Regions from separate parts of the Peribacillus sp. TH14 genome, predicted to be linked through region 3. Evidence: riboswitches for the same ligand, from Rfam matches in the RefSeq annotation. Region 3 holds a riboswitch; each other region holds the start of a gene.
What was found. Region 3 has a riboswitch for preQ1 ahead of queF (preQ(1) synthase). Riboswitches for the same ligand answer to the same signal wherever they lie in the genome.
Positions count from the first base shown of each region.

Region 1: another riboswitch for preQ1. It lies ahead of queC (7-cyano-7-deazaguanine synthase QueC); the one in region 3 lies ahead of queF (preQ(1) synthase).
Region 2: another riboswitch for preQ1. It lies ahead of JFU50_RS16160 (VUT family protein); the one in region 3 lies ahead of queF (preQ(1) synthase).

Region 1 covers NZ_JAEKEK010000001.1:3,324,618-3,335,062, forward strand. Annotated here, with positions in the region: gene JFU50_RS16095 (poly-gamma-glutamate hydrolase family protein) at 1-463, opposite strand, end outside; gene JFU50_RS16100 (CapE family protein) at 542-691, opposite strand; gene JFU50_RS16105 (gamma-glutamyltransferase family protein) at 762-2,348, opposite strand; gene JFU50_RS16110 (CapA family protein) at 2,430-3,725, opposite strand; gene pgsC (poly-gamma-glutamate biosynthesis protein PgsC) at 3,736-4,185, opposite strand; gene pgsB (poly-gamma-glutamate synthase PgsB) at 4,201-5,382, opposite strand; gene JFU50_RS16125 (hypothetical protein) at 6,175-6,390, opposite strand; gene JFU50_RS16130 (methyl-accepting chemotaxis protein) at 6,906-8,585, opposite strand; PreQ1 riboswitch class I at 8,783-8,825, shown strand; gene queC (7-cyano-7-deazaguanine synthase QueC) at 8,884-9,546, shown strand; gene queD (6-carboxytetrahydropterin synthase QueD) at 9,546-10,016, shown strand; gene queE (7-carboxy-7-deazaguanine synthase QueE) at 10,009-10,445, shown strand, end outside.
Region 2 covers NZ_JAEKEK010000001.1:3,335,103-3,345,547, forward strand. Annotated here, with positions in the region: gene queE (7-carboxy-7-deazaguanine synthase QueE) at 1-252, shown strand, start outside; gene JFU50_RS16150 (DUF4260 domain-containing protein) at 334-681, opposite strand; gene JFU50_RS16155 (TetR/AcrR family transcriptional regulator) at 733-1,302, opposite strand; PreQ1 riboswitch class I at 1,564-1,606, shown strand; gene JFU50_RS16160 (VUT family protein) at 1,658-2,200, shown strand; gene JFU50_RS16165 (hypothetical protein) at 2,223-2,378, shown strand; gene JFU50_RS16170 (hypothetical protein) at 2,929-3,960, opposite strand; gene JFU50_RS16175 (permease prefix domain 1-containing protein) at 3,973-4,836, opposite strand; gene JFU50_RS16180 (PadR family transcriptional regulator) at 4,836-5,177, opposite strand; gene JFU50_RS16185 (alpha/beta hydrolase) at 5,465-6,205, shown strand; gene JFU50_RS16190 (DUF421 domain-containing protein) at 6,384-7,088, opposite strand; gene JFU50_RS16195 (anti-repressor SinI family protein) at 7,264-7,434, opposite strand; gene JFU50_RS16200 (TetR/AcrR family transcriptional regulator) at 7,492-8,088, opposite strand; gene JFU50_RS16205 (CAP domain-containing protein) at 8,312-9,451, opposite strand; gene JFU50_RS16210 (hypothetical protein) at 9,508-9,807, opposite strand; gene JFU50_RS16215 (winged helix-turn-helix transcriptional regulator) at 10,136-10,445, opposite strand, start outside.
Region 3 covers NZ_JAEKEK010000001.1:1,514,158-1,524,602, reverse strand. Annotated here, with positions in the region: gene qoxA (cytochrome aa3 quinol oxidase subunit II) at 1-792, shown strand, start outside; gene qoxB (cytochrome aa3 quinol oxidase subunit I) at 866-2,812, shown strand; gene qoxC (cytochrome aa3 quinol oxidase subunit III) at 2,812-3,408, shown strand; gene qoxD (cytochrome aa3 quinol oxidase subunit IV) at 3,410-3,694, shown strand; partial or broken gene JFU50_RS07435 (YfmQ family protein) at 4,456-4,904, shown strand; gene JFU50_RS30680 (BA3454 family stress response protein) at 5,350-5,571, opposite strand; gene JFU50_RS07425 (DMT family transporter) at 5,799-6,656, opposite strand; PreQ1 riboswitch class I at 6,787-6,832, shown strand; gene queF (preQ(1) synthase) at 6,938-7,438, shown strand; gene JFU50_RS31405 (hypothetical protein) at 7,457-7,585, shown strand; gene JFU50_RS07415 (aspartate kinase) at 7,964-9,310, shown strand; gene JFU50_RS07410 (ABC transporter permease) at 9,409-10,445, opposite strand, start outside.

The DNA.
Region 1 (10,445 bases), 1.8 Mb from region 3:
TTAAATTTGTGAGGTTCCTTTCACCCATGCCTGAAAGGTGCCTAGGTGCGTCATCCGTTTGAAATCCGGCTTGTTTTAGGGAATGTTCAATCAAGCTCTTGTAGGCTTCATCTCTCCCGCCAATATAGATTAGCGCATTATGAATGTCATAATGACCATGGATGGAGAGATTGGTCATTGCGTTAGATGCTATTCTAACACCGATTGGTTCATCGAATAAGTTGGATGTTATATGGAGGATTTGGTTATTTCTTTGTTTCAGACCTTCAAATAGATAGGTGCTAGCATTCAGTTTTTCTCCAAGAGCTACAGCAATTTCGCTTGTGCCTGGTTCGATATTTCCTCCATGTATGGCTAGGACTGCTATATCAGGATTTCTGTAATAAGCGGTGATGCTGTAATCAATTTTTTCTTGTTCTTTCTGTTGTAGTTCAGCAAAATTTGTATAGCTATTTTTCAGCATGATTTCCACTCCCAATTTGTAGATTATTACCCCTTGAAATCAAAAATAAAAAAAGCAGGGGAGAAATCCCGGCTTTTTTTATTCTTGGATATTAGTATATTGTTCTATTTTCTTTTGCTCACCCGGTGTTAATGTTTCCGACCGTTTAAACGTATTCATGGTTACAAGCAGGCCTGCTATAAGAATAACAGGGATAACCCAGCCTGCTACTTTTTTTACAATATTCATATTCTCGTCCCCTTATAGATCTTTAAAAATTTATATGTTTAAAGATGAACTGGTACGCCGGATGCTCTTTTTATTGCTGTGCTTTCCAGCTACCATTTCTTCTTTGATCTCCAGCTCCGGATAACCGGCCGTTCTTCTCGTTTTTAACTAGAACTTGAACTCCGCCATAATACATGGGGGAAACCTTTTGAACGACGTTATACCCTGAATCTTCTAATGATGAGATTATTTCATTTGAAAGCCGAGATTCCGTATAGATGGTCTTTCCATCAAAGACAAACCGATAGCGGTCAATAATATCCTGAAATGAGCCTTCATTCTGTGTATATGAATAAAGGACTTGCATCAGTACTTGAGGTATTCTGTCACCACCGGGTGAACCGATTCCAATCGTTTCTTCCCCTTGTTTTTTGAGAACCGTCGGTGCTGTAAAGGTTCTTGACCGTTTATACGCATCTTGAGAATTCAAACCGGATCGGAAATTTTTCAATTGATCGTTAAGGAAGAAACCATTCGTATAATCACCTGAACCGAAGAAGTTACTGAGCGTATTTGTTGCAGAAACGACAGTACCATATTTGTCCATAATCACAAAGTGAGTCGTACTTTCATGTTCTTCGGAATCTCCAGACTCTATATTTTTCCATTCTCCCTCTTGGATCTTATTTTTCAGGTTGCTTAGGTGAATGGGGGATAGTAGTTGTTCAGCCTTAGAGGCACTGATTCCATCCCCAGTATGAGTAACTCGGTCTTGATAGGCAGTGTTTGTGATGGCCCCTAGCTCCTTCATGTAATCTGATTTGCCGGAAGAATCACCAAGGTTTGTTTTCTCAGCAAGCATTAACATTTCAAGAACTGTAATTCCAGAAAAGGGAGGAGGGGCTGACAAAATGTCATACCCAGCAAATGTTCCTTGAACCGGCTCCCGTTCTTTCACCTCATAGTGCTTTAAATCCATCAAGTCGATGTCTGTTTTTCTTTTTATATCGCGTGCGATGTCCTGTTTATAAAAACCGTCAGGGCCTTTCTGCTGTATCAGTTTCAATGTTTCAGCAAGCTTTTCTTGAGTAAGAGTTTTGCCTGGTTTAATGGCATCACCATCAGGATAAAATATTTGGGTCTCTTCAGAAGAAACCCTTGATTGTGATGCGATTAAGCGTGATGTTAACATTTCATTGACTGTAAATCCTTCTTCAGCCAGGTCAATCGCCGGCTGAAGAAGATCTTCCATCGGTACGCTTCCATACTTATCGTGAACAACCTGCATGCCGGCTACTAAGCCAGGAATACCCGTATTGTGTTTTGAACTTGGGTCTTCAGGTGACGTTTCACGATAATCGATAAAATTGGGATCTTGGGATTCGGGTACAATCAGCATACCACCGCCGCCACCAATTCCTGATCCATAAGGTTCAGTTACACCTAATACATAAGATACGGCAATCGCGGCATCTGCAGCTGTTCCGCCGTTATCCAAAATCTCCATTCCAACATCTATTGCGATAGGGCTGGAAGAACTAACTCCATACGATTGATTGGCTGACTTACTGTCTATCGGTTTATTCGTGTCAGAAAGAGGGGATGGCTCCGAACATCCTGCTAAATATATAAGCAAACATAGGGAAAGAAGTACTTTCCTCGTCATACGATTAATCACTAATTGATCCCCTCTTTTCGGTGAGCATCTAAGTTGTGCGTCTCTAATAAGATTCTTATTCACGTGTTTGTTTATAGTTATTTACTGTATTGGTTGGATATCTTGTTGTACAGCAGTTTTCTCTGCTTGCGCTGCTTTCTTTTCTTGTTCAGCTTTTTTTTGTTGTGCAGCTTTCTTTTCTTGCGCTGCTTTTTCTTCTTGTTCACGTTGTGTCTTATGGTCGATTACCTTCTTATGATTCATGGTAATCTCAATATGATTCTCTTTTTTAGACCATTGAACTTTTTCACTAGTTTCCTTCGTCAACTGACGGTAAACTCGTGATTGGTCAATCGAAGAGGTAGCTGGTCTTGGTGTTGCTTCCTCAATTTGGAGGGGAACGACATCAATGGTAGCTTGTCCGTCTTCTGCTAAATGGTATTGAACCATGGCTGAATCTTTTGTGCGTGTCCAACCTTGGTCAAATACAAAGTTTCCTAAACTATAAAAGATTATTCCGTCATTATATACATCAAACGATTGAAGGACATGGGGGTGATGACCGATGATAACGTCCGCACCAGCATCAATGACTGCTTTAGCCAATTCTGTTTGACGTGATGTAGCAGATGTAGAGTATTCTTGTCCCCAGTGCATATTTACCACAACTAAGTCTGCGTTTCCTTGCTTAGCATCTCTAGCTTTACCAATCATTTCAAATAATAAATCCGGATTAGAGTTTAATAAACCAGCTTGATTATTTTTGGATACTGCATCCTTGCCATAGACATCGGTGAAGCCAAGAGTGGCCACACGTACGCCATTAACATCTGAATAATTGATACTTGCTTTAGCATCTGTAGTATTTGATCCAACACCGACGTAATCCATATCCACACTTTTGAATTCATCAATTGTATCAAGCAGGCCTTGTTCTTCAAAGTCCATCATATGGTTGTTGGCTAAGGTCATTACAGAGAAGCCAGCATTTTTTACAGCTTCTACACCACTTTGATATGAGTTTAATCGAATCGCTGTGTCTGCTTCTTTGTATTTAGATACATCTTCTTTTAAAGCAGGGTGTTCATAGTTTCCGCTAACATAATCTGAAGCAGTAAAATAGGGCTTCATGTAACGGAAGAGGTAATCATACCCGTGTTTATCTGTCACTTTTTCAACATATCGTCCCATCATCACATCACCGACCATTGTCATCGTTAATGTTTGATCCGATTTTGAAGCGACTGTGTTCACTTCTTCAGCCCGTCCCATCCAAGTGGTAATGACTAATGCTATTAGTAAAATAGGGAGAATGATTCCAGCATACTTAAGATTCTTTGTCTTCGTATGTTTAATAAAGATAAGTGTTTTTTCTTTTGCATTTAAAGTTCGTTTCATTTTATGCACCTCAGAATAGGTAGTACACGTTCATTAAGCCGAAAGTTAAACCGGATAATAGAAGTGTGCTGCCAAGTGTTAATGGCATTCCTTGTCTTTGAATGGTATTCGCTATTAAACCTGGTACGATTATACCGATTCCTCGAAACTCGAAAATTTCAAATGGCATGACAGGGTAGACGAAATCTAATAGGAGCTTTAAACAAATTCCGGTTACCATCATAGCTGCAAATTTTCTTCTTCCATATAAAATCACCCATCTTGAAAGGCCGTGAGTGACGATTAAATAAGTTACTACACTAATGATCAAGATGACCAGCATGATTTCCCATTGATCAAATACTAATGCCAAATAACCTGGCACAATAAGTCCTGCGGGTACGACACCCGTTTTTTCTGAAAAAATAAGGCTAAGCGTTACCCCTAGTACTAGGGCTACATATAAATCCGATCCAAACATTAAGGTTCCTCCTACTTAACTCGCTTTTTGCTTCGTTTTAGATTTCATAAATGCTTCAATTAATGGTTCTGCTGCACCATGAATGTTACCGACACCGTATACGATTCGGTTTTTCATTAATGGGCGGAGACGGGCTACGATTTCTTCAGTTGACCAGTTTTCTAAATCCCAATACTCTTTTGTATCTAATTTACCTTGCTCAAATACCCGGGTTATCGGTGATGTAGTTTCACCAATGGCAATGACGATTTCAGATTTAATGTAAGGCAATACATCTCTTGCAAACTGCTCTGTACGGTCCACACGGTCAGCACGGCAGTTCATTATGACGATAGGAGCTTCTGTGCTGTATCCAAAGGTACTTACACGTTCCCAGATGTTTAACGTCGACGAAGCGTCATTTGCGGCAAAGCCATTTACAAAGAACGTTGGCTGAATTGGGTCTCCGAATTTAGTGATACGCATGGCACCTGGATCCGGATGTGCATTTAACATGCCACGGAAAGCCGTTTTTTCATCAATGCCCAATGCTTCTGCAACGGCCAAAGCAAGGGATGCGTTATCCGGGAATACCATATAGTCGAATTCGCGTAAAAAGTCTTCCGAAATTTTTGAATTATCAGCAACAATTACTTTCGAATTACGTTTCTTTGCAATTTGTTTGAAAAATTCCAAATATTCACTTTCGATGGTTATTAAATGCCCATTATAGGGAATAGTTGCTGTAAAGGCTTGTGCAACCTCATCCAATGTTGGTCCCATGACATCCATATGATCCTCTAGTACATTTACGATAACTCCGATGTTGGCTTGAATCATTTTATTTTGGAAGATTAGTTGATAGTCAGGCTGTACAGCCATACATTCACAAACTAGTGCTTCTGTTCCTAAATCGGCAACTTCTTTAACTACACGGCGTTGCTCTCCAATATTCGGTCCCTCTGGACGGCGTTTAATCGGTTTTTCTTTGTCCGTAAACCAATAGATCATTCTTGCTGATGTTCCGGTTGTTTTACCTACTGTTTTGTACTTAGCTTCCTGAATCACACCTGTAATTAGACGCGTTACAGTCGATTTCCCTCGAATCCCATTCACATTCACACGGACCGGGATGGAGTCGAGACGCTTCTGATGGCGTTTTTGTTCGAAAATGCCATAGCCAAGCAAAAAGATCGCACAAATAAATATTGGTGCCATTTTTTAACCTCTCTTTTTTTCAAATATTTGAATTACTGAATACACACTACATGATTTTAAACTTAAGAAGCAAGGGTCAAAAATTCTATCGCAATATAGTTATTATTGTATTTTACAAATAAATGTATATATAAGTGTAATAGTATCTAAATGATTAAATGTTTTATGAGACCAAAGATATGGGTGAAAATCCAGTAAAACCTTGGTTTATTTACACTAAAATATGGAAAGTGTAAATAAATACTCATTTTGAATAGCATAAAAATAGTTTCGTGAGTATTTGAACCCAATTCTTAATGGCTATATTTGTATAATTAATTGTTTCTGAAAGTGAGGTTTATTACAGTTTAATAATTGTTTATACCCATTTATTTGACTTCTACGTAACAATAATCATGCATTTGTCATTCTATGTAAGAGATTGCATCTATCGACTCAAATAGTTGTACTCTTTTGAATATGAACAAAGATGAGTAAAAGAACACCCCTCTTTTTTTTATGATTTTCGGTTTTTTAGATGAGAAATACCCATGGGGCTATAGCGTGACTTCTTTCTTTGAAATGAAATAAACTAAATTCAAGCAAATTTTTTTGGAAAAATGCCTAGTTTCTTCTATTAATATAGTGTAAATAGAAGAATGAAAAGAAAAAAAGCTCAGAAGGATATCTGAGCTTTCCGTTTGTATTTTTTAGAATAATAGAATGGGTAAGAAATCTCCGCTAGTTATGGAGTATTCGTAATTTGTGGGAAAGGAGCCACGACGAAAGTAGCTGATTCTGGATTAATTAAGGTTAACTGGATTTCTTTCTGTCAGAAATCTCAGGATTGGAGTCCTTTTTACCACCATCAATAACATAAAGCTTAGGAGCTAATCTCGCTTTTTTTCCTTGTTTTTCAGAATTCATCTTCATATAATTTTCGTATTCTTTGCGAAAGAACTCGTCCGTTTCTCGTTCTAGGGCTTTCCGTTCGTTAAACTCTGCTATGAATTTGAAAAAACGTTTCATATGAATTCCTCCTTTTTGGGTTAAAAAAGTCTTAGTTTAATAGTAACATAGGTTTGGTGAAACTTAGCCCTTTTTTACAATAATGGAGAGAAAAGTACGTTTTATTAGTTATTTGGTTGTGTTTTATTCACTCTTGAAAGAATAATACTAAAGAACCTTCTTGAGAAGAAGTTCCTATGCAATTGGTTGAAATGGATGCTTGGATCATGAGCGTTTGATACTGGAACTTGCCAGTAAGTAGGTGAAGTGGAAGTAGATGATACTATTAATTTTAGTGGTAAAAAAATATTCCTGTAGTTATATATATTATACACTAAATATTCTGAAAATAAATCAAAATGTTTTTTGATACGTGCCTGAATCCATTTGTTTTTTATTAATGTGTCTAGTAATATATTCCCCAAATTAACGAAAACGAAACACAATCTATAAAAGAGACATTAGGGAAATAGAAGGTGGGAAAAGAAAAGAAAAAAAGCAATTTCCCGCGTGCAACACGCAGGAAATTGCTAGTATCATAATTGGAACTTTTTAACCTGGTCAGTTAGTTGCTCAGCAGCAGAGGCGAGCTCACGGGCATGATTAGTGATTTCATCCATCGAAGAGCTGGATTGCTGGGCGGAGGCGGAGACTTGTTCAATACCTGCCGCAGACTCTTCAGACACGGCTGCGATGTCTTCGATAGCTTGATTGATTTTTATACTATTGGTAGTGATATAGTTTAAGTCATTTGTAATATGCTGTACTTTTGTACCCATGTTCCCGACTGAATTATTAATTGTTTCAAATGTTTGGCCGGTGAGGGTAATCTGTCTCGTACCTGCATCTACCTGTGTGTATCCATCTTCTAAAGAGTGGACGACGGTTTTTGAACCAGTTTGGATAGCTGTGACAATATTTGTGATATCCCCAACTGAATGTGTGACCTCTTCTGCGAGTTTTCGTACTTCTTCTGCAACGACGGCGAAGCCCTTTCCATGTTCGCCGGCTCGTGCAGCTTCTATAGCCGCATTTAAGGCCAATAAATTGGTTTGATTGGAAATATCCTTGATGACCTGTACAAGCTGTGAGATTTCCTTTGATTGTGAGTCAAGTCCTTTCACTTGTTCGACAGCATTTTTGACAATCTCATCAATCATTTTCATTTGTTGGACCGAGTTACGCATTAATATGATTCCTTCCTTGGTCAAGGATAGAATCTCGGTGGAGCTTTGGGAAACTTCTTCCCCGCAAGAATAGGCCTGCTGGATCTTTCTGGTGAACTCTTCCATCATATGGACCATATCAGCTGCTCGGTGGGCTTGAGACTCTGAACCTTCCGATAGCTCGAACATGGTAGTCGCAATCTGTCTGCTGCCTTGTTGGACCTCATTTGCTGATTGAGTTAAGTCTTCGCTTTGGTTCGAAACGGATTCAGATACAACTAGCATTTTTTCGATAGTATCACTAAGGTTTTTCTGCATCTGGTTGGAGGACAGAGTTAATTCTCCAATTTCATCATTTGACTTTTGCTCTAAAGGTTCATGGTTCAGCTCACCTTTCGCCACTACTTTCATTCTGTCCCTTATTTTAAGGAGAGGTTTTGTAATAATATTGGCTGTTACAAGCGCAAGCAGAAGGCCTATGATGACAGCGGCAATGGATATAATGATACTAGTCGTTTTAACTGATTCTCCACTTGCGATGACGATTTCTCCGGAAGCGACAATTGATTTCTCGCGTTCGGAAGCTAGCTCCCTAAACCCATCCATCAATTCATTGCTTATTGGTGCAACTTCATCCTTTAGTATTTCTTTAGCGCGTTCTTCATTTCCTTGATCATATTGTGTAAATACGCGGTCAATAATAATCGTTCTCCAATCCACGCTTTTCTGAATCAATTCCTTCATTTTGTCAGAATCACTTAGGGATAAAAGATCCTCCTGAATGACTTTGCTTTCTTCGGTATATTTTAAGAACCTCTCTTTATTACTTTCGTCGCCAAATAGAATATAGCCTCTCGCGAGTGCGCTTCTTTGTGCAAGATTATTGAGTAGTTGTTCTTCATCAATAAGAACCGGTAATTCATGTTCAATAATATCTTTGGAATGCACAAGTGACTTATTGCTACTATAGATATTAAATGCTCCTAAGATGATACACAAAGATATAATAAGTGAAAATGCCACCAATATCTTTCCTTTAATACTTCTCACGTTAATGGACCCCTTTTGCTATATTTTTTGTTTACCCTTTTTTATCGGAAAAATAATAGGATATTTAAGGAGGTAAGGGAAGATATGTTGTATAACAAACTTTACCATTCGGTCTTATAATCAGTTTGATATAAACTTCTTGATTTCTTTTCATATTCAAGTTACTATTAATTTGGAAAATTATAATATTCCGCTAGGCGGAAGAGGTTCTAGCTACCCTCTCAAAAAAACTAAGGAGAAACAGTACTCTATTCTTAGGGTGCTGTTTTTTTCCGTAAAAAGGAGTTTTATAGAAATGATGAAGAAGGAAAAGGCAGTGGTTGTGTTTAGCGGGGGACAGGATAGTACGACGTGTTTGTTCTGGGCAATGGAGCGATTTGAGAAAGTAGAAGCGGTTACGTTTGATTATAATCAGCGGCACAGCTTGGAAATCGAATGCGCGCAAAAGATTGCTAAGGAACTGGGCATTACCCATCATATTCTGGATATGTCGCTGTTGAACCAACTAGCGCCGAATGCGTTAACGCGAAGTGATATCGCAGTAGAGGACGGAGAAGACGGGGAACTACCGTCAACGTTTGTACCAGGGCGGAATTTGCTGTTCCTTTCGTTTGCCGGTGTATTGGCAAGCCAAATTGGGGCTAAGCATATTGTCACTGGTGTCTGCGAGACGGATTTCAGCGGATATCCAGACTGTCGCGATGTATTCATTAAATCGTTGAACGTGACCTTGAATTTGTCGATGGACCAGTCATTTGTGATTGATACGCCGCTTATGTGGCTGAATAAAGAGGAAACATGGGAGCTTGCGGATCAGCTTGGCGCATTTGATTTCGTCCGTGAGAAGACTCTGACTTGTTATAACGGGATTATATCCGACGGCTGTGGTGAGTGTCCGGCATGTAAGCTTCGGAAAAAAGGGTTGGATGACTATGTAAGCAGACGGCAGGTGCTTAAATAATGTACGGTTTTACTATCGTGGATAAGCTTCAAAAAATAGATAAAGATATTCAGCGGAATCAATTAAACTACTCAAGTAAGCGGGTCATGGTCAGCAAGGAATTCACCTTTGATGCCGCGCACCATCTTCATGACTATGAAGGCAAATGCAAGAACTTGCATGGCCACACGTATAGGGTCATTTTCGGATTGAGCGGATATACGGATTCACGCGGTTTGATGATAGATTTTGGTGACATCAAAGAAATTTGGAAAAATGAGATTGAAATACACCTTGATCATCGTTATTTGAATGAAACATTGCCGCTCATGAATACAACAGCTGAAAATATGGTTGTCTGGATTTATGAAAAAATGGCCGAAGCCCTTTTAACCAAGAATTATGAGGGTGCTAGAGTCGAATTTGTTCGTCTATATGAAACGCCGACGAGTTATGCTGAAGCTAGACGGGAGTGGATGGAAAGTGAGTAAGCTGCCTGTTATGGAAATCTTCGGCCCGACAATACAAGGGGAGGGCATGGTCATCGGACAAAAGACCATGTTTGTTCGGACGGCAGGATGCGATTATTCTTGTGCCTGGTGTGATTCCGCGTTTACTTGGGACGGGACTGGTAAGGAAGATACAGTTCAAATGACTGCCGAAGATATATGGGATGAGCTGAAGCGAATTGGCGGTGAGGGCTTTTCCTTCGTTACAATATCAGGTGGAAATCCAGCACTGCTGAAAAATCTAGATGGCTTGATAGCAATTTTAAAAGATAATGGAATGAAAACCGGCGTGGAAACACAGGGAAGCCGTTGGCAGGATTGGTTTCTCGATATTGATGAACTGACTATTTCACCTAAGCCACCGAGTTCTAGGATGAACACGGACTTTGAGGTGCTTGATCGAATAATATC
Region 2 (10,445 bases), 1.8 Mb from region 3:
AAGGTTGTAATCTTTGATGATGAAGATTATCAGTATGCGAAAAACGTACATTTCCGGTACCCGGATATTCCTTTTTATTTGCAGGTTGGCAATGATGACAGCAGGACGGCTAATGATCAGCAGCTGATTAGCGGACTTTTGAAAAAATATGAAGAGCTAATTGATAAAGTAATAGCTGATGATGAACTTAGAAATGTGAAAGTGCTGCCGCAGCTGCATACGTATATATGGGGAAATAAGCGGGGAGTGTAAAGGAAGAGAGTAAGAAGCAGTGTGATGCGCAAGATCAATCACACTGCTTTTTTTATGCGGACAATAAACTAAATACCACTATTATACCTCCTGAATGTGTGTAGCCTTGAAAGCCGTTGTGTATTTAAGGCCATATCCTAAAAAACGATCCATTCCAATATGAGCCGTCCAAATTAAACCTACCATTAAAATTGTATCCTGGTTTAGAGAAACAGCTAGTAAAATGATGAGTATTGATATTGTATAAGTATGAAACAAGTTATAAACCTTGGCACCAATTTGATTATTGATTAGATAGGCTAACATAGAAATGTCAGGTGTTAATAGTAATAAAAGGAAAATCGACCAGCTAAATTCATTTATTGAATAGATATAAATTATCGCTATAAGAACCATAAGCCCTTCAGAATGTATTAATTTTTTCACCATATTTAAGCCTCCTAATCTTTATTAACCATTGGTCAATGTATGTGCAAAAAATTATACAATACTCTTCATAATATTTTTAACGTGAAAATTAGCTAAGCTTTTTACATCTTGATATGAAAGTTGTGTATTAATATAAAATGTTATAAAGCCGTGGAGCGAAAGGAAAATAGACCATATTGATGCAGGGTTTAGTTTATTTTCTGTAAGGTCAGTCAGAGAACTGATTAGTTTTTCATATGTTTTATTAGAATCAAGTTGAAGTAAATGTTGAATTTCTTTTTCTTTAGATAAAAACATGATTGCATAATGATTTTGCTGGGTTAACCCAAACTCTATAAAGCATAGTAATATCTTCTCTATTTTTTGAGAAGCATTATTTTCAGTTAGGATGATATCATCTATTTTATTATTCAATAGAGAAAAATCCGTTTTTACCAAACTATAAAATATTTCGGCCTTATTTTTAAAATGATAATAAATGGCGCCATGACTACAATCTAATGTTTTAGCTAATTGCCGCATTGAAACTTTTGAATACCCAACGGATGCAAAAAGTTTCCGGGCTTCATTCAATACCATTTCCTTAGATAATTCTATTCCTTCTGATTTCCTTGGCGACATAGTATCACCTCCATATTTATTGACCAGTGGTTAATAACATCATATAGCAGTGTTTTTCAATTGTCAAATATTAGAATAAAATGATTTGACAGGAGCTACTCCAATCCACATATGTAGTAACAAAATTCGAAACATCAGCCATAAGTCTAATTATTAATAAAGTATTTACTGAATTCGTTTTAGAAATAGGTAATGTGGAAACTTCTTGATTTCCATTCGTTTTCAAGCTACGATAAATTAGGAAAAAGATAATCCGCTCATGCGGAAGAGGTTCTAGCTACCCTCTCAAAAAAACTAAGAAGAACAGTACTCTTTCTTAGGGTGCTGTTTTTTTTGTATAAGGAGAATGTAAGAAATGTTAAGAATTATATTGTATTTAGTGTCCATTGTCACCGCGAATGTGGTTACAGCAGCTTTTGCACCATTACAGCTTGGTGTGTGTATTATTCCGATGGGGACATTACTAATCGGGGGAACCTTCATCTTTCGGGATCTAGTTCAGAATAAATTTGGCAGAGTGAAGACGTATGTGTGCATTGTCACGGCACTAATATTATCAGCGTGCGTATCATTTTTATTAGGAGATACCCTTTTAATTGTGTTTGCTTCCGCACTATCGTTCGTGGTGGCAGAAACAGCTGATACTGAAATTTATACCCGGTTAAAACTTCCGATGAGTTGGAGAGTATTTTACAGCGGGATTGTCGGAGGATTTTTCGATTCGGTGATATTTGTTGTGATTGGACTTAGCCCACTTGGTGCCAACGTTCTGCCATGGGAAGCCGTACCCGCTGCGATTTTTGGCCAAATCATTGTTAAAACAGTCATTCAGTCAATCGGTGCCGCGCTGTTGGGCCGAATCAATGTAAGACTGGAGAAGCGCGTTATCTCCGGTTAAAATAGTAGGAGGGAAGCACTCAATGGATGGACCCAAAAAGGAAGAAGATAGATGCTATTGCCTGGAAGCTTTTCGTGAAAAATATGGTCCGGATGTCCAAGGAGACTGTATGAAGCTCTCCTGCGCCAATTATCGGAAGCATAAGGGAATAGACAATCAAGATAAACGTAAACATTAATATAAATAGGAAACGATCTGTATAAGTAGAGAAGGAAGGACCAAATTTGGTTCTTTTTTTTGTGTGAATTATAGGTTCGCGAGTAAATCGTGATAATTCACGAGTAAATCGTGAAAACTTACGAGTAAATCGTGATAATTCACGAGTAAATCAGCCAAACTCACGAGTAAATCGTGATAATTCACGAGTAAACCAGAAACTTACGAGTAAGTCGTGAAAACTCACGAGTAAATCAGAAACTCACGAGTAAATTAGCCAAACTTACAAGTAAATCGTGAAAACTTACGAGTAAATCAGCCAAATTCACGAGTAAATCGTGAAAATTCACGAGTAAATCAGAAATTCACGAGTAAATCGTGAAAATTCACGAGTAAATCAGAAATTCACGAGTAAATCGTGAAAATTCACGAGAAAAACAGAAACTCACGAGTAAATTAGCCAAACTTACAAGTAAATCGTGAAAATTCACGAGTAAATCAGCCAAATTCACGAGTAACCCCATAAAAAAAGCTTCCGGCACCGTCAATAATTGGTGTCGGAAGCCTTTTTATTAATTAGGTAACAAAATTTCTTCCGGGTTGTCTCCATCAATCCCCACTTTATATAGGTGATACTGTGGGTCGCTTTTGCCGAATTTCTTATCTACCATAAAATAGACCGTTTTTGAATCGCTGCTGATGACTGGGCGATCTGTGTATTCTTGAAGATGGGTCAGCTGCTTTTCGGTCTTGGTTTTGAGGTCATAGCTATAAAGCTCATAAATATAGGTACTACCTGATTGCTCGTTGGAGATGGACTGGAAAATCATCGTTTTTTCATCCGGGGCAATTGTGAAATCAAAAATATCGACATCACGTTTAGAGTCTGTGACGGTTTCGATACCTGTTTGGTCAAATTTCACTTTGAAAATCCGTTGATGCGTTTCGAAAATCTCATCAGCCGTTTTAGCATCCGCATCATCATCGGTTTGATAATAAGCGGCTTTTCCATCTGTGGTGACATTTAGGGAACTAAGACCATATTTCTTAAAAGAGGTCAGCTGGGTGGACTCCTTTTTTTCTATATCAAATTCATAAATATCGAGATCGTGAGGGCGGGGACCCGTGATCGGCGAATAGTTTTTAAACGAACCGGCTCCAATATAAAAGAGAGAGCGGCCGCTTTTTGTGAAATCGAGTTCTGTGATCAGGAAGTCTGCTTTGAATAATTCACTGATTTTCTGTGATTTCATATCAAGAAGCTGAATGGAACTAGTTGAATCTTCTTCTTGGTTTTTTTTAGCTACAATAAAGGCAAGCATATTTCCATCGTAGGAATAAGTCGGGTCGAGGATTTGTTCATCGTTGCTCAATTCAAGGACTTTTTCTTCAACGGATAATGTTGGATTATAGAGTTTTAATTGTGGTTTTCCCTTAAAGTGTGTGACGTATGCAATTGTACCCTGAGTGGATACGTCGTATTGATTGGTTAAGCCCTGCTGCTTTTCATTTTCTTCTTTTTTAAAGATCAAGCCGGCGATGACAAACAAGACAGTCACAATCGCAAGCGTGATCAGAATGAGATAGATGTGCTTCTTTTTCATTTGAAGGACTCCTTAACGGTAGAGTATCATCATCGTAAAAATAATTGCTAGAACAAGTAATACCTGTAGAACAGCACATATATTTGATGCCGTAGGATGCTTTTTTAACAGTTTAATCTGTAGGATATATAACGAAATCCATAAGACAGTCGGGATGAAAAATAATAGCATAAACGGCTGGACGTCACTTGAGAAGATTAAAAAAGCATATAAGAAAAATAAGGTAACTGACAAAATCAAGATGCCGAGTGTAATATTGGAAATGTGCAGAAGTTTTACTTTTTTTAAATTCTTTCCACTATATCCTGGAAGAACCAAGGCTGTTTTGTAAATGAGGTAAAGGGATAGTAGGAGAATCGCTGCCATAATCAGGCTGAATAAAGGAAATAATGTAAAGTCAAGGGCGGACGCAATTCCCCATCCATATATATAGACAAGGGCATGGGTCACTAACACGGTGTTGACCATGATTTTCCGGTTGATAGAGACTAGGAGGTTAAGTGTAAGTGAGAGTAAAGTTGCACTAGTCAGTATCGAAAAAAGAAGCCAGCCGATGTAAGCATCTCCTTCTTGGAATAGTTGCAGCGCATACACCGAAAACGTAAAAAGAATTGAAACGATGGATAAAGTCAGCATAAGCTCTTTTCGGTATGGAAAAATGGCCTGCTGAATTTGACTGCCGATTTCCCATTCGTCGCCAAAAAGGATTAATGCCATTTTCTCGGCTTCTTTTGGGGTCTTCCCCTGCTTTATTAAATCATCCCGGCTCAACTCCAGATGGAGAAGCAGTTCTTCAAACATATCTTCTTTTTCTTCCTTGGTACAATCGGTTTGGTTGACTATTTTTTTTACATACCTTTCAAATGTTGTTTTCATCAGAAATCCTCTGCGCTTTTCCGAACTAAATTTTCAAGGAAGGTAAAGCTGCTGCGTTTACGTTCAAGCTCGGTTTGGCCGCTGTCTGTGATACGATAATATTTCCTGCGTCCGGACTCGGACTCTTTCCAATACCCTTCTATAAATTCCTTTCTTTCTAAACGCTTAAGAGCCGGATATAGGGTGCCTTCACTGATTTCGTATTGCCCCTCGCTCATTTGCCTTAGAATCTTCGTCATTTCATAGCCATACAGCTCTTTTTGTGAAAGAAGTGAAAGCAGGAGGAGGTCAATACTTCCCTTCATCAATTCTTTATCCAAAAAATCACCTTCTTTTTTCATTTGCTTTAGTGTAATACGATGCACATCGTATTACAAGGTATATTTTACTTTTTTAAAAAAAATGGTTAAATGACGATTGCTAAATAAAATCAATCATAGTAAAATGTGCTTCTGAACGGATGAGTTGTAAAGAGTGTGGTAAGGATACTATATACTTGATTTAACTGTTTTAATGAAAATACGGAATAGGATAGAAGAAATCCCACTCAAGGGGTATTAATTGATTTTTTTTTGAAAATCATTTAGATTCTATTTATCAACAAGAGCAGAAAGAAGGTCCTAGATAGATGAAAGTGAAAGCACCTGAGTCATTCACATACAGAGGTGGAAATAGAGCTGTTCTTTTACTTCACGGGTTTACCGGAAGTACAGGAGATATGAAAAAATTAGGGAAATACCTGAATGATCGCGACTATACCTGTCACGGGCCTCTTTATAGAGGGCACGGAGTATCAGCCGAGGAACTTGCTAAAACAGGTCCAAAGGAATGGTGGAAAGACGTAGTGGATGGTTATCAATTCCTTAAAGATGAAGGCTACGAGGAAATTGCTGTTGTAGGAATTTCTTTAGGAGGAGTGTTCTCATTAAAAGTAGGAATTGAACTTCCTGTGATAGGGGTGGTTTCAATGTGTGCTCCGACGCAAGGAAAAAGTATCGATCGACAAAAAAACCGCTTGCTCAATTATGCACAGGCTTATAAGAAGTTTGAAGGCAAAGATGCAGACCAAATTGCTGCCGAAGTGAAGCTGTTGGAAGAAGAGCCTATGACTCAACTGAAAGATGTGGTGAATATAATAAATGAGACTGGTGAAAATTTAGATTTAATCACATCACCAACTCTTGTTCTACAAGGGCGCTTGGATGATCCCGACTATACGAACAGTGCTACAGCGATTTTCAGTGAAGTCGATACGCAGCATAAACACTTGATATGGTACGAAAACTCTGGCCATATAATCACATTAGGCAAAGAACGTGAGCAGGTTTATGAGGATGTGTATAAGTTCTTAAATACACTACTTTGGTAGAAGCAGAGGGAAGTTTTCTCTATGTATAAACAGGGGTAATCTTGTCCTAAGAAGGCCACCAATTTGATGGCCTTTAACATTCAGGGTATAAAACTACTCTCTTCCTTAAGTAAAAGTAAATCGTATTAAATAGAGGCATAGCTAAGAGGACTTACTTTATATGGTTTAGCTTCAAAATCTATTTGTATAAAAAGATTTTCACTGTATCGTTATTATCAATGGTTGCTAATAAAATATCATATACGTCCTCACTGTATGCAGTTTTTATTCGGTTTTTAAGCCATTCTTCGTCTTTACCAATGCGGGTTAATTCACTAAAATCAATTTTTCCCTCTTTAATAATCGTTCTAGGAAAAGAAAAGGTTTTTGTTACTAGTTCTAAATCGGCAGGGGTTACGGCTTCATATTGAGGGTTTAAAAAAAATGAAATTGTACCATCTGGTTCCCATAATGCAAGCGCAACTTTTTGAATATCTTCAATTTTTTCTTTTCTTAATTCAGATAATAAAAAATCGATAGAGATTCTTGCTTTGGCTAAGCTTTTATAAACAATTTGCCCATTTTCTATAAGGGGAAAAGGAGAGTTTTCAAAAAAACTTCGAAGTTTTCCCCACTTTAGGCTCAAAAAAACGCAAAAAATATATAAAAGTACTAATACGGCTGTCGTTATCAATGGTCCCTTTAAACCTAACTGTTCATCAGATAAAGGATGGGCAAGGATGTTTCCAATAATTAATGCTATTAAAAAATCAAGTAATCTTAACTGAGAAATAGCTCGTTGCCCCATTATTTTAGCTGCAAATAGTAAAAAGAAGTAAGACACAATGGCCCTTAAGATCCACTGAATTATAGTAAGTGCTTCTTGGCCGTGAAAAAAGTCCATCTAAACTCACATCCTTTTTTTAATGGGGTTTAAGGTTTAGTATGGAGCTTTTGACCAATGATTATCACAAGAAAATAATATAGATGAAGTACAAATTAATTAGATTTTCAGATAAAAGATGGACTTCCATATGGAGTCCATCTTTTATTCGCTTTGAAATTATTATTCCTACAAACTAATCTTCCATTTGCGGCTGTAAATCTGTTTCGAAAGCATTATTCATTTGATGCTGTCTAATAAATTTTCTGACCTGTTCTTTTGTTATTCCGCTTTGTTTCGCTTCAATGATAAGTGCAATCCACATTCTTTCGAGCGGTTCCTGCTGCGATTGCTTTATAGAATTCATAATAATACTCCCTATCAACTATATTTTAAATAATAGTTAGAAAAGTAAAATGAATTATTAGGTCTTAACTAACAATCCGTCCAACAAAAGGTGTACAATTTCATTCGCTAATATTTCAGGCTGAATGTTTTCTTCAAAAATTTGAGTTATGGTTAAACGTTCAATAATTCCGACCAAGCTTTCAGCTATAATCAACATGTTAGCATCTGGATGGAAATAGCCATTTTGTTGTTCATAAATCAGGTTTTCTTTTATTTGTGCAGCTAACTGCTTCTTTATTTCTTCAGCCTCTTGAGAGAGAAAAAAACCAATTCGAGTTAAACTTTGATTTTCAGCAAAGAAACGAAATATCGCGGCTAATCCTTGGGTGATTTTGAGGGGAATAGCGTTTAAATCAAGCCCAGTTTCAAGCCGGCTCTGTATAGTAAGATTAAATAATTCATATCGGAATTTCTTAACTAACTCCTTAAAAATGGCCTCTTTACTTTCAAAATACAGATAAAAAGTAGGCTGACTTAAATTTGCTCTATGAACGATTGTACTAACTTTTGTTTCAAAATAACCCTTCCGAGCAAACTCATCTGCCGCGATGAAGAGTAGTAAAGCTCGACTCTGTTCACCGTTGGCACCCTTTTTTCTACCTCTTTTCATCATAAATCCGTTACCCCAAAGTTTAATTTGTCATTATATTACTCTTAAGTATTATCTTATAGTGTTAAAGTTCCAGTCAAGAAAAATAAACTGAATATTATAAAAATAAAAAAACAACTATAAAGTAAAGAAGATAACTCTAGGACGGTGTTGAGATTCTTTTAAAATCAGGAGGATAGAATCAAAAAAAGCCGTGCGGGATTTCTCCAGAAACGGCTTTTTGATATTACTTTGTTAAATAATTTTCTGTATAATACGGTTTTGCATTATCTTCAAAGGCGACGCCGACTCCGAGAGATTCAAAATCTTTTTGTAATTTATTTTCCCTGTGTCCGATGGAGTTCATTAACCCTTCATGAGCAAAGATACTGCTGTTCTGACCGGCTGCGAGGTTTTCCCCAGCCATTCGAAAAGTGATTTTGTCATCTTCCATTCGGTCAAAGGGGGATTCTCCTTCAAGGTTATTATGGTTGAAGTAATGATTCACTGCCATATCGGCACTGTGATCCTGAGCGGTCACTTTCACTTGTTTATCCCAAGAAAGGACCGAGAGATCATGGTTAACCCTTGATGCATTAGTCAGGTCAAATAGTTGATATTCAAAGCCGTTCTTTAACTCCGGACTGGCTTCTGCAAAATAGGCACTCTTTTGTTTTTCCAATTTTGCGTCGATAATTTGGATTGATGTAACTGTATTTTTCTCATGTTTGTCATAGAAGATAGTCACATAGCTCTTATCCATTTCAAACATATCGTATTCGCCATCGCTTCGAATCTGGTAATAGACGTTTCCTTTAAGGAGTTTTGTTACAGGATCTCCTAATTTTTCAGTCACTGCTTCTTTAGGCGTGCCGCGTTTAATTCCTTGTTTTGAGGAGATTAAATCTTGGTTCGTATATAATCCAACAACTTTATCGTCAGTATCGTAGGCAACCATGAAGAAATTTTGATAATTTTCGTGATAAGCGAACCAGTCTACGCCATATTCATTCCGGGTTTGCCGCTTTGCTACACCAGCCAGTTTTTCAACAGCAGCCTTAGTGTCGCCAATTTCGATATTACGGACTGAAAAGGAGGCCTCAGCGGGAGCTTCCAATGTTGGTTTTTTCACTTGTTCCGTTTCAGGTTGTTCTTCTTTAGAAGCGTTATCCAACGTTTCTGTTAGCTCGCCTATCAGGTAGTTGACTCCGGTATTCAGCTTGTCCAGGGCAGTCGAAACCTCTGGTCCGTTTATAAGGGAGCGAACATCGGATGCAAAGGATCTAACCCCGGCCTTAAACCCAGACTCCTGAATGTCATTACCATAACCGTACCAAAATCCACCGAGTAGGAGTAAGAGAACAACAATATTAAACAGTTTCCGCAAATCGTTCACTCCTGCTCTATTTGAAATTCAGGAACTATTCTCCTGTTTATTGTTGGTTAAATAGATAAGCTTAAAAGGGGTGGTGAAACTAACAATAAGAGTGAACACAGGATCAGTGACAGTGAGACCTTTTTGGGCAGCTTTTCTCTCCCATTTCCAGTGTACCATCCACTGAACTGCAACTTGTTTCTATACCAAACAAATAATAAAAAAAGTATCGCAATAGAACCTAGCCAGCCATACTGATCCATGTTAACGCCTATGCTTGTATATATGGCGATTAGTACGGTGGAAATAATCGCTCCGCCTAATCCTAATATTAATAAAATACGTATCAACTCTAAAATGACCCTCATATTTCCTCCATAAGTTTATTTATGACTTTTAATTGATTTGGTTTTAATACGATCATGCTATTATACCAAAAGAAAAAGAACTAATAAAAGCATGTTATGCAATCTCATGACCATGGAAAAATGGCAATCCAGTGTGTTGCAAAGTTTGATTGATTCGATATGGGAATATGGAATATGCTGATTCAATCTAGGGTGGCTTTATTTATTTGATCAAGAGGTGACTCATTTACTTGGCACTCATTTTTCCCTAACCAAAAACGAAATCCCTCTATAGTGGATTTCGTTTTTGGTGTTTTTAGATTCTTAATTTTAATTTAAGTGAATTACTTTAATCATTTAATATACTTTCCTCAAGAACGGCAAACTTATCCCCATATACTTTGGTTATATGATTTTCTCCCCACGTACATAGCGCGGTTAAAATACTTTCTAAACTCTGTCCATATTCACTAAGTTCATATTCAACTTTGGGCGGAACTTGGTTGTAAACGATCCGATTGATCACTCCGTCTTTTTCTAACTCACGTAATTGTTGGGTCAACATTTTTTGCGTAATGTTTGGCATAAGACGTTTTAATTCGCTTGTACGTTTTTTACCATGTGTTAGATGGCAAAGAATCACACATTTCCATTTTCCA
Region 3 (10,445 bases):
TGGACAATGGCCTTTGTCGTTCTTGTCGTTATTGTACTGTATATCTTCATGATAATGAAATATCGTGCTTCCAAACAGCGTGATGATTATGAACCACCTCATATTGAAGGAAGTAAGGTTCTTGAAATAATTTGGGTTGCGATCCCAATTTTAATCGTCGCTTTCCTATCAGTTGTTACTGTTAAAACAACAAATGAAGTTGAGGCAACACCTAAAGGATACCAAGAGCAAGAACCGTTAGTTATTTATGCTTCATCTTCTAACTGGAAGTGGCATTTTAGTTATCCGGAAGAAGATATCGAAACAGTTAACTATCTGTTTTTACCGACTAACCGACCAATTGAATTTAAACTTTATTCATTCGGACCAATCTCTAGTTTCTGGATTCCACAACTTGGAGGACAAAAATACGCGATGTCGGACATGGTTAACACGTTGCACTTAGCAGCTGATGTACCAGGAGAGTATATGGGTCGAAATTCAAACTTCAGTGGTTCAGGTTTTGCTCAGCAAACGTTCAACGTTAATGTACTGTCTGCAAAAGAATACGATAAGTGGGTAGATGAAATTAAAGCTACTGCTAAACCGCTTACTGAGGAAAAATTCAATAAATTATTAGAACCTGGTCATGTGGGACAATCCACTTACACTGGAACTCACTTAGAGTTTTCTCCAGCTCCTGAAGGGGAACATGCTGGTCATGACCACGGATCTTCTGATACTGAAGAAAATGATTCCAAAGATTCACACGAGGAACATTCAGAACACAGCAACATGAATCATGATCACTAAGAATTAATTTCGTTCGATAAAACAACTAGGTTTACAAGATAAGGAATATTTTCCTGAAAGGAGTCACAAAAGTATGGATTACTTTGATCGATTTGCCGTACCTCATCCAAGTCCTGCAATTTATGCATCCATGGTTGCCATTGGCTTAACCATGATTGCGGTTGTTGCCGGAATTACCTATTTTAAAAAATGGGGTTACTTATGGCGTGAGTGGTTAACAACGGTTGACCATAAACGTATTGGTATCATGTACATCTTGTCAGCACTACTTATGCTTTTCCGTGGTGGCGCCGATGCTATCATGATGCGTGCTCAAACGGCTGTGCCTGATAACGGTTTGTTGGATGGACAGCATTATAATGAAATATTTACAACACACGGGGTCGTCATGATTCTGTTCATGGCTATGCCATTTATCATTGGGTTAATGAACATTGTTACACCATTACAAATTGGAGCGCGTGACGTAGCATTCCCACGTCTAAACGCAGTAAGCTTCTGGTTATTCTTCATGGGGGCAATGCTATTTAACATCTCTTTCGTAGTCGGTGGTTCTCCTGATGCAGGTTGGACATCTTACTTCCCGCTGGCAAGTAACGATTTCAGTGAATCAGTAGGTTCGAACTATTACGCGATTGCAATTCAAATAGCTGGTATCGGTACATTACTGACTGGTATCAACTTTATCGTAACCATCTTGAAAATGAGAGCACCTGGTATGAACTTAATGAAAATGCCAATGTTCACATGGTCTATCTTGATCACAAACTTCATTATCGTTTTCGCTTTCCCTGTATTGACAGTGGCACTTGCGTTGATGACAATGGATCGTCTATTCGGAACTCAATTCTTTACGATGGCCAATGGCGGTAGCGATATGCTTTGGGCAAACTTGTTCTGGGTTTGGGGACATCCTGAAGTTTATATAGTTATTCTTCCGGCATTCGGTATTTACAGTGAAATCATTTCAACTTTTGCACGTCGTAACCTGTACGGATATAATTCGATGGTTATCTCTATGGTAGCTATTTCTACTCTATCTTTCGTTGTATGGGCTCACCATTTCTATACAATGGGTCACGGTGCAATGGTTAATGGTATCTTCTCGATTACCACGATGGCAATTGCCGTTCCGACCGGTGTTAAGATTTTCAACTGGTTGTTCACGCTTTGGAAAGGTAAAATCGTTTTTACTGTTCCAATGTTATACTCTCTAGCTTTCATTCCGATTTTCACGCTCGGTGGGGTAACAGGGGTTATGCTTGCCATGGCAAGTGCTGACTACCAATACCATAATACAATGTTCTTAGTAGCTCACTTCCACTACGTTTTAATCCCTGGTACTGTATTTGCCGTACTTGCTGGTTTCACGTACTGGTGGCCAAAAATGTTTGGTTTCATGTTGAGCGAAAAAATTGGGAAATGGTCGTTCTGGTTCATTACAATCAGCTTTAATGTAACATTCTTCCCGATGTTCATCACTGGTTTGGATGGGCAAGCACGTCGTATGTATACGTACTCTGAATCAACAGGCTATGGTCCATTGAATATGCTCTCTTTCGTTGGAGCGATTGGCTTAGCAATAGGGTTCGCGCTTATTGTGTACAACATCTATTGGAGTACTCGTTATGCATCAAGAAATATTTCAAACGATCCATGGGATGCACGTTCTCTAGAGTGGGCTACTCATACACCAATACCAGAATATAACTTTGCAATTGTGCCTACAGTTGATTCTACAGAAGCATTCTGGGATTCTAAGAAAAAGGGCTTTAAATTATTTGGCGGTAAAGTAGAAAAGATTCATATGCCAAATAACAGTGGCGTGCCGTTTATCATGAGCTGTATCTTCTTCGTTTGGGGCTTTGCAATGGTATTCAGCATGTGGATCATTGCAATCATCGCAACACTTGGTATCTTTGCTTGTATGGCTCACCGTTCATTCGAAAAAGATCACGGACGTTATATCTCCGTTGAAGAGATTGAAGAAACTGAAAATAAATTGCGAGGTGCTAAGTAATGAAAATAGATAACTCGCTGCCACTAGAATATAGCACGGAAGAAAATCGCTTAAAGATTTTTGGGTTCTGGATTTTCCTAGGAGCAGAAATAGCTCTTTTCGCTACACTGTTCGCCACTTATTTTGTATTAGTTAACGGTACTGGAAATGGTCCAACAGGGGAACACCTTTTTAAAGTACCAACCCTAATGCTTCAAACAATTTTTCTTTTAACTAGTAGTTTTACCATTGGACTTGGAATCAATGCAATGAGACTTGGTAGTAAGAAAGCGATGCTTAGTTTCTTCGTTATTACTCTAATTCTTGGTTTAGGCTTTTTGGGAGTCGAAATCTATGAATTCGTGGAGTATGTACATGAAGGAGCAACGATTCAAACAAGTGCTTTCTTATCTAGTTTGTTTACGTTACTAGGTACGCATGGAGCTCACGTTACACTTGGTTTATTCTGGGGAACATTCATCATTCTGCAGGTTAAAAAACGCGGTCTGATTCCAGAAACAGCAAACAAAGCTTTCATCTTTTCTCTTTACTGGCATTTCTTAGACGTTGTCTGGATTTTCATCTTCAGTTTCGTCTACCTGAAAGGAATGATGTAATATGAAACAATTATTCCCACGGGGCCAAGTTATGGGATTTGCCTTTTCACTAATCCTGACTTTGGTTGCACTATCAGTTATAGTGTTTGATCTCTCACTTAAAATGGCAATGATCATCCTACTTGTTACAGCCTTCATGCAAGCAGCACTTCAATTGGTAATGTTCATGCATGCAGGAGAGTCTGAGGATAAAGCATCGATTTACACAAACGTTTATTACGGATTGTTTGTTGCATTGGTTACAATTTTCGGTACAATGCTAACAATGATTTGGGGATATCAATAATCCATTCCTACAAAACTGGGCGTCTTGATGACGCCCAGTTTTTTTGTATTTAATTATAGTAAGTTTTGGAATTTATATATCATTATATTCACTTCATCATAGAAATTTGTATTGTTATGAAGGATGAAGATGAACCAAATAAGTTTAGTATAACCATTTCAGAATGTTTTATTTACAGGGAATGGTAGAAAATATGGGTAAGAAGATAGGAGCTAGATTCGTTATACACAAGAATTCCTTGAAAATTCGAGGAATCTTCAAAAAAAAACATCTTTTTTCATAATAATTTAAATAATAAATGTTGAGTTTTTACCCTGATCATTGCTCATTATTTCTAGGACGAGATAGCGGCCCCTTTATTGGGTCTTTTACTGTTTGATCGGATTATCGACGGGCTTACCTTAGATTCATTTGGAGGAGAGGGTAATGGTAATGCCTTTAATGATTCTTCCGGGTTTTGAAGAGAATAATAATCATCCTTTTATATAAAAAAGAAAGCAACAAGCCGTTAAAATAATTTAGTGGCTTCTATAATTTCCTTAATTTCTACTATACTGTGTACGTTTTAGACTGGTTAAGCATTAATCTACGTCTTCGTATCTTTAGTGCCCTTCTTCAAGAACCCGTTTGTTTAAGTACAACGTTTCACAATAAGTGAAACGTTAATAGAACGGTCACATCTTCAAAGAAATACTGTCCGCCCCCTTTGATATAATAAGGGATATAATAATTAATTTAGAACTTAGCGGAGATGATGAAATATGACATTGCCTGTTTTGATTTTAACAATTCTCATAAGCTTGGTTAAGCTATTAGTTACCTGTCTTCCAACCGATGCAGTGAATTGGATTATAAGCAAATTTAAACTGCATTCAGAACTTAGTGACGCGAATTGCATCGTAACCTTTGACGGAAAACGCTTGGAAGGTGAAGATAAAATTCAAGTTATTAATTATTTTAATGAAGCTAAATTTTTGAAAAAAATCATATATTTCCAGGGAACGAGCAATTGTTTTTACATCCAGAAAACAGTGGGACCCCATTAGTCATTGATACTAAAAGAGGCAAAAAGGATGTTAGGTTACTTGTGTACATTTACAACGACCACGTGGATGTAGTCAAACAGTACAAGAAGAAGTTAGTTGCGTATAGTTTGCTTTCCGATAGCCTGCAAGAACGTTCTATGCCAGTAATAAGGGATTTTGTTTAAAAGGAACATAAAAAAAGACGGTCTTTAAAAAGACTGTCTTTTTTCTAAAATTATTTATTGTGTAATCCATTTTTTTATTCGATGGTAAAAGTTATAGTTAATAAAGCCCTGTTCATTTAGGGACCTTTCTTTCCTTCTTTATTGAAAATACTAAATTACTAGTTATTCAGATTGAGTGTAAAAGCGTTCACAAACTGACGTCTTTATATTAGTATCATATGGAAAAAATAATTAAAAGTGGGGGGATTGAAATCGAGGGGTTCTTCGAATAGAAAAAATTCAAAAAAATGCATTAGGATAATAAAACAATAGAAGTACATAAATAAAACAGTATTGAAAAGGGTTAATTTGTTTATTAGTATAAGTGCATGTAAAAAGTAATTTAGGTAAATTACATCTGAAAAGGTAATAAAAAAAGCAGGTTTCTAAAACGAAGCCTGCTTTTTTATGCTTTCCATTGTTTTTCCACTTGATGAAGGGCTTGTTGTAAAATTTCTTCTTGATTAGTACCTGGTTTAGTAAGGACGTTAGTTTGATAAGATTTTCCTTGGAAATCAACTGTTACTGTAACTTTTACCATTATGCATCTTTCCTTTCTTAATTCAGTATTAAATGGGAGTATTGTACGTACTTCTTTTATTCCCAAAGATGAATATTTTTCAAACATTTCGAAAGCAACGAATGTGAAGATTTAATATTCATAATTATCTGATATTTAAAAAGAAATGTCAACACTTTTTGGGGCCAGACCCCATTTCCCGAGATTTTGTATGTGCATAAAGATTGTTGTATCAGTGTTAAAGGCTTGTTGTGTAGGGGTCAGACCCTATTTCCCAAATAAAAACAACCTGGCTAGTTTGCATAACAGCCAGGTTGTTTTAGAAAATTTATTATTCAAATTTTGGTTAAGATAATTCCGATTAAGGCTGCAAATACGCCGGCAATTTGATAGGATTTTAGTTTTTCTTTGAATAAATAACATCCAGCAAATACGACCACTAAACAGTTTAGGCTGACGACAGGGAAAATGATGCTTGCGATGCCGGTATTCAACGCAAAGAAATAACATCCATAGGCTATGATGCTTAAAAAACCTACTAAGGAACCAATTTTAACTTCTTGTAGCTTGATTTTTTCATTCTTAAAGGCCAAAGCCGAAAGAAGATAAAGAGTTCCGCCCCCATACATTGATACTAGAATATCAAGGGAGTTTAAATGAAGACGTGTTGATGTCGTCATTAAGATGCCGAGCACACCAAAAGATAAAATGGAAAATAAAGTGTGCATAATCCAAGGTAAATATTGATGATTACCTTTAGCATTAGGTGTATACTGAATGACTAAGGTAGCGAGAAGCATGCAGGCTATTCCACTCCACTGCAAGGAAGAAATATGTTCGTGAAAAATTAATGCTGCACAGAGAATGGGGAATATTGCATTCGCTGCAATTAGTGGAGATGTCAAACTTGCCGGACCTTTTTCAAAGGCGCTTGCCATCTGGATATTTCCATTAGCGTTCAGTACACCAATTGCTGCACCCAGCATGATAGAAAGCAAGTTCAGGTTCAAACCATCCACAAGTACTCCATAAATTATGGACAAAATAAAAGCTACAAAATAAAAGAAAAATTGGATATGTACCTTTGAGTAACCCTTTCCGCTACTCCATTTAAAAATGCTGTTATTGATTCCGAAACACAAACTGGTGATGAGTGCTGCAAAGATCCACATTGCTTTAATCTCTTCCTTCATGTAGGATAAACTTCTTCTACATTTTAAGCTGAATACATGTAGGAATCAAACTAAATTAAAAAAGTATGATTGACAGATTAGATATTTTTTTCTATATTTACTATGACAATTTTAAAATATTTCCCGAAAAACGGGAGAGGTTCATAGCATCACCCTCTTAAAAAAACTATGGCTTTGATATTTTTCGCGAATCAACCATATCTTTGAGGAGATATGGTTTTTGTTATATAGAGGCCCACTTTATGAATCTCCCTGTGAAACGTGGAAGAGGAGGACTTTTTATGTCTGGAAGAAAAGAAGAAGAATTAAAAAAAGATATCACATTACTTGGGAATCAAGGCACAAAATATACATTCGACTATGCGCCTGAAATTTTGGAGTCGTTCGATAACAAGCATCCGAACCGGGATTACTTTGTCAAGTTCAATTGTCCGGAGTTTACTAGCCTATGTCCAATTACTGGCCAGCCGGACTTTGCAACCATTTACATTAGCTATATTCCTAGTGTGAAGATGGTCGAAAGCAAGTCTTTGAAGCTTTATTTGTTCAGCTTCCGCAACCATGGTGATTTCCACGAAGATTGCATGAACATCATCATGAACGATTTAATCGAGTTGATGGATCCGAAATATATTGAAGTCTGGGGCAAGTTCACACCTAGGGGCGGAATTTCTATTGATCCATACACAAACTACGGGAAACCAGGGACGAAGTTTGAGGAAATGGCGAATTTCCGCTTGATGAATCACGACTTGTATCCGGAAACTGTAGATAATCGCTAAACATTAGAGGAGCCTCTTATGCGGTTGGAGCCCCTCTGGTCATTTTTCAAAAATGACTGTTACGAAGCCTATTGTCTGGCAGACGCAATGTACCTATCACCGAATGCAGAAGAAGAGGATCTTCATTCTGTAATCAAAGATCATTAAGAATGGTGCTCTTAGGCAGTTATCGCCAGTTACTAGGTTAGGGAAAAGTACAGAAAAACACAGCTACACAGGATGAATCCTATCGAGGGATTCACTGATTCTAAGATATTTAATTTAACCCGTCAAAACAGAATCTAGGTATTTTGTTTTGACGTTTTTTTTGTAAATGAACCGTATAAAATGTGAAAAGTGCTACAAAGAAGAGTGATTATTATACGTTTTTCTGCATCCTCATTCAATAATTTTATCGACTTTGTCTTTATTGAAAACACAAATGTCCTTGTGCAAAGGAATTATCTCTTGATTGTTTTGTCAAAACACGTAATAATAGGGAGAGTTGATTTTGACAGAATATTTTTAAAAATAGGGGATGTCGGGATGAAAGTTGCGAAGTTTGGCGGGAGTTCACTTGCGTCAGGTGAACAGTTAAAAAAAGTATTCGAAATTGTGGTTTCTGATCCAGAGAGGAAGATTGTTGTTGTTTCGGCTCCAGGGAAACGCAATTCCGATGATATAAAGGTGACGGATTTATTGATTGAAGTTGCCGAACAGCAACTGCGCGGTGAGAATGGCCAGCTCTTGATAGAAGATGTGGTCACTCGGTATGCGAGTATTGCTAAAGAATTAGATATTTCAGAGGATGTCATTAAAGAGATTCGTGAAGATTTGCACACGTTGTTACGTGCAGATCAAAATAATCCGAAGCGTTATATGGATGCTTTAAAGGCAAGCGGTGAAGATAATAATGCGAAGCTGGTTGCGGCTTATTTTCAAAGCCGTGGGGTAGAGGCGCAGTATATGGATCCGAAGAAAGCTGGCTTGATTGTAAAGGATGAAGATGGATACACTAAAGTGCTGCCCGAATCATATGAGCGGTTATATGCTCTACGTGATGAGCCGGGAATTGTAGTATTCCCAGGGTTCTTCGGTTACACGTTAGATGGCGATGTTTTAACGTTCTCAAGGAGTGGTTCGGATATTACGGGTTCGATTCTTGCCAATGGGGTTAAGGCCGAATTGTATGAGAATTTTACAGATGTGGATGCCGTTTTCGCTGTGAATCCAAACGTGGTTTCCAATCCAAAGGGGATCCGAGAGTTAACGTATCGCGAAATGCGTGAGCTTTCTTATGCTGGTTTCTCGGTGTTCCATGACGAGGCTTTAATTCCTGCATTTCGTGCCGGAATTCCTGTTCATATCCAAAACACGAATAACCCAGCGGCTCAGGGGACGCGTATTGTGAGCACACGCGATAATACGAATGGCCCGGTTATTGGGATTGCGAGTGACAAAGGGTTTTGCAGTATTTACATTAGTAAATACTTGATGAACCGTGAAGTCGGATTTGGACGCAAACTGCTTCATATCCTTGAAGATTACGGGGTTTCATATGAGCATATTCCATCCGGTATTGATGATGTGACGCTTATACTAAGGCAGGATCAAATGACAGAGGAAGCTGAGAAGAAGATCGTTTCGCGCATTAAGCAGGAGCTTCATGCTGATGAAGTGATTGTGGAACATAACCTTGCGTTAATTATGGTTGTCGGGGAAGGAATGCGTCATAATGTGGGTACAACGGCAAGAGCATCAAAAGCGCTGGCTGAAGCTAAGGTCAACATCGAAATGATCAACCAAGGCTCTTCTGAGGTGAGCATGATGTTCGGTGTAAAAGGTCATAGTGAAGAGACGGCAATTCAGGCTTTATATCACGAGTTTTTTTGAGAATGAGATTTTAGAAACCTCCTTGAAAAGGAGGTTTTTTACTGTAAATCAAAAATCTCGCCAGGTAAAAGACGCGCTGAGAGTTCAGCGCGTCTACTTTAATTCAATACCCATTTATCCTTCAAAAATAAAATCCTAGATACAGCAAAGAATAAAGCAATTGAGACAATGAGGCTACTGGCTGTAAGGAAGATGTTTTGATAATCAATCACGCCATAAATCAATTCTTTAAAGAGAGCAAAAATATTGAAAATTGGAATCAAGAAGTGTTTGGTTGTTAATTCATGTAAGCCTGTTCCGCCTAAGAATAGTGCAGGCATAATGACGAGCATTGTTATCGGTGATATATAGTTTTGGGATTCCTTGACGGTCTTGGATATAATGCTAGCTGACATTTGCAAAGCCCCCATGAACATTGAAAATAATACCGTAATCAATAGGGCAGTAGGGAGGATCATCCATAGGTCGTTACCGAAATCAAATCCTTTTCTAAGTTCTTCCGTTAGAAAAATGAGCTCCAAGGTGACTACTAGAATAGAGACAATTCCTGCAAGCGCCCCGATGGATGAAATTGTAAGCCATTTGGCTACAAGGATTTTCCCACGGCTGACGGGAGTCATTAGCAGGGCTTCCATCGTTTTGCGGTCTTTTTCTCCTGCAAATAAGTCAGAGGCAAGCGGGTAGGCCCCAGTGCTGATGGCCATCGTGATAATCATCGGTAAAAAGATTGAAAGAATGCTCAGTGACGCCCCGTTATCGGTATCAAGGCCCACTTCCTTGATGTTGACTTGCAGCGGACTAATCAGACTAGAGTCAGTATTGATGTTTTGCAGCCGTTCTTGAATGATTTGCTTTTCAAAAAGTGTTAAAGCTGACTCGACCTGTGAAAGGGCGAAAGAACTATCTTGGCTATACGTGTCACCGGAGAGGCTGAACGTGACTTGTTCGCCCTTTTTAATTTGTTCCATGAAACCGTCGCTTACTTGCAGGGCTGCAGCGGCTTTGCCTTCTTCGATGGCTTTGGTCGGGTTATCGAATGATTTGACTTCGATTTGTGGAAAATCACTAAGCAAGGCTTTGCCGTCTTTGCTGAATGACGGATCGACTGCCAGGGTATAGGTTTCATTCTCATCTG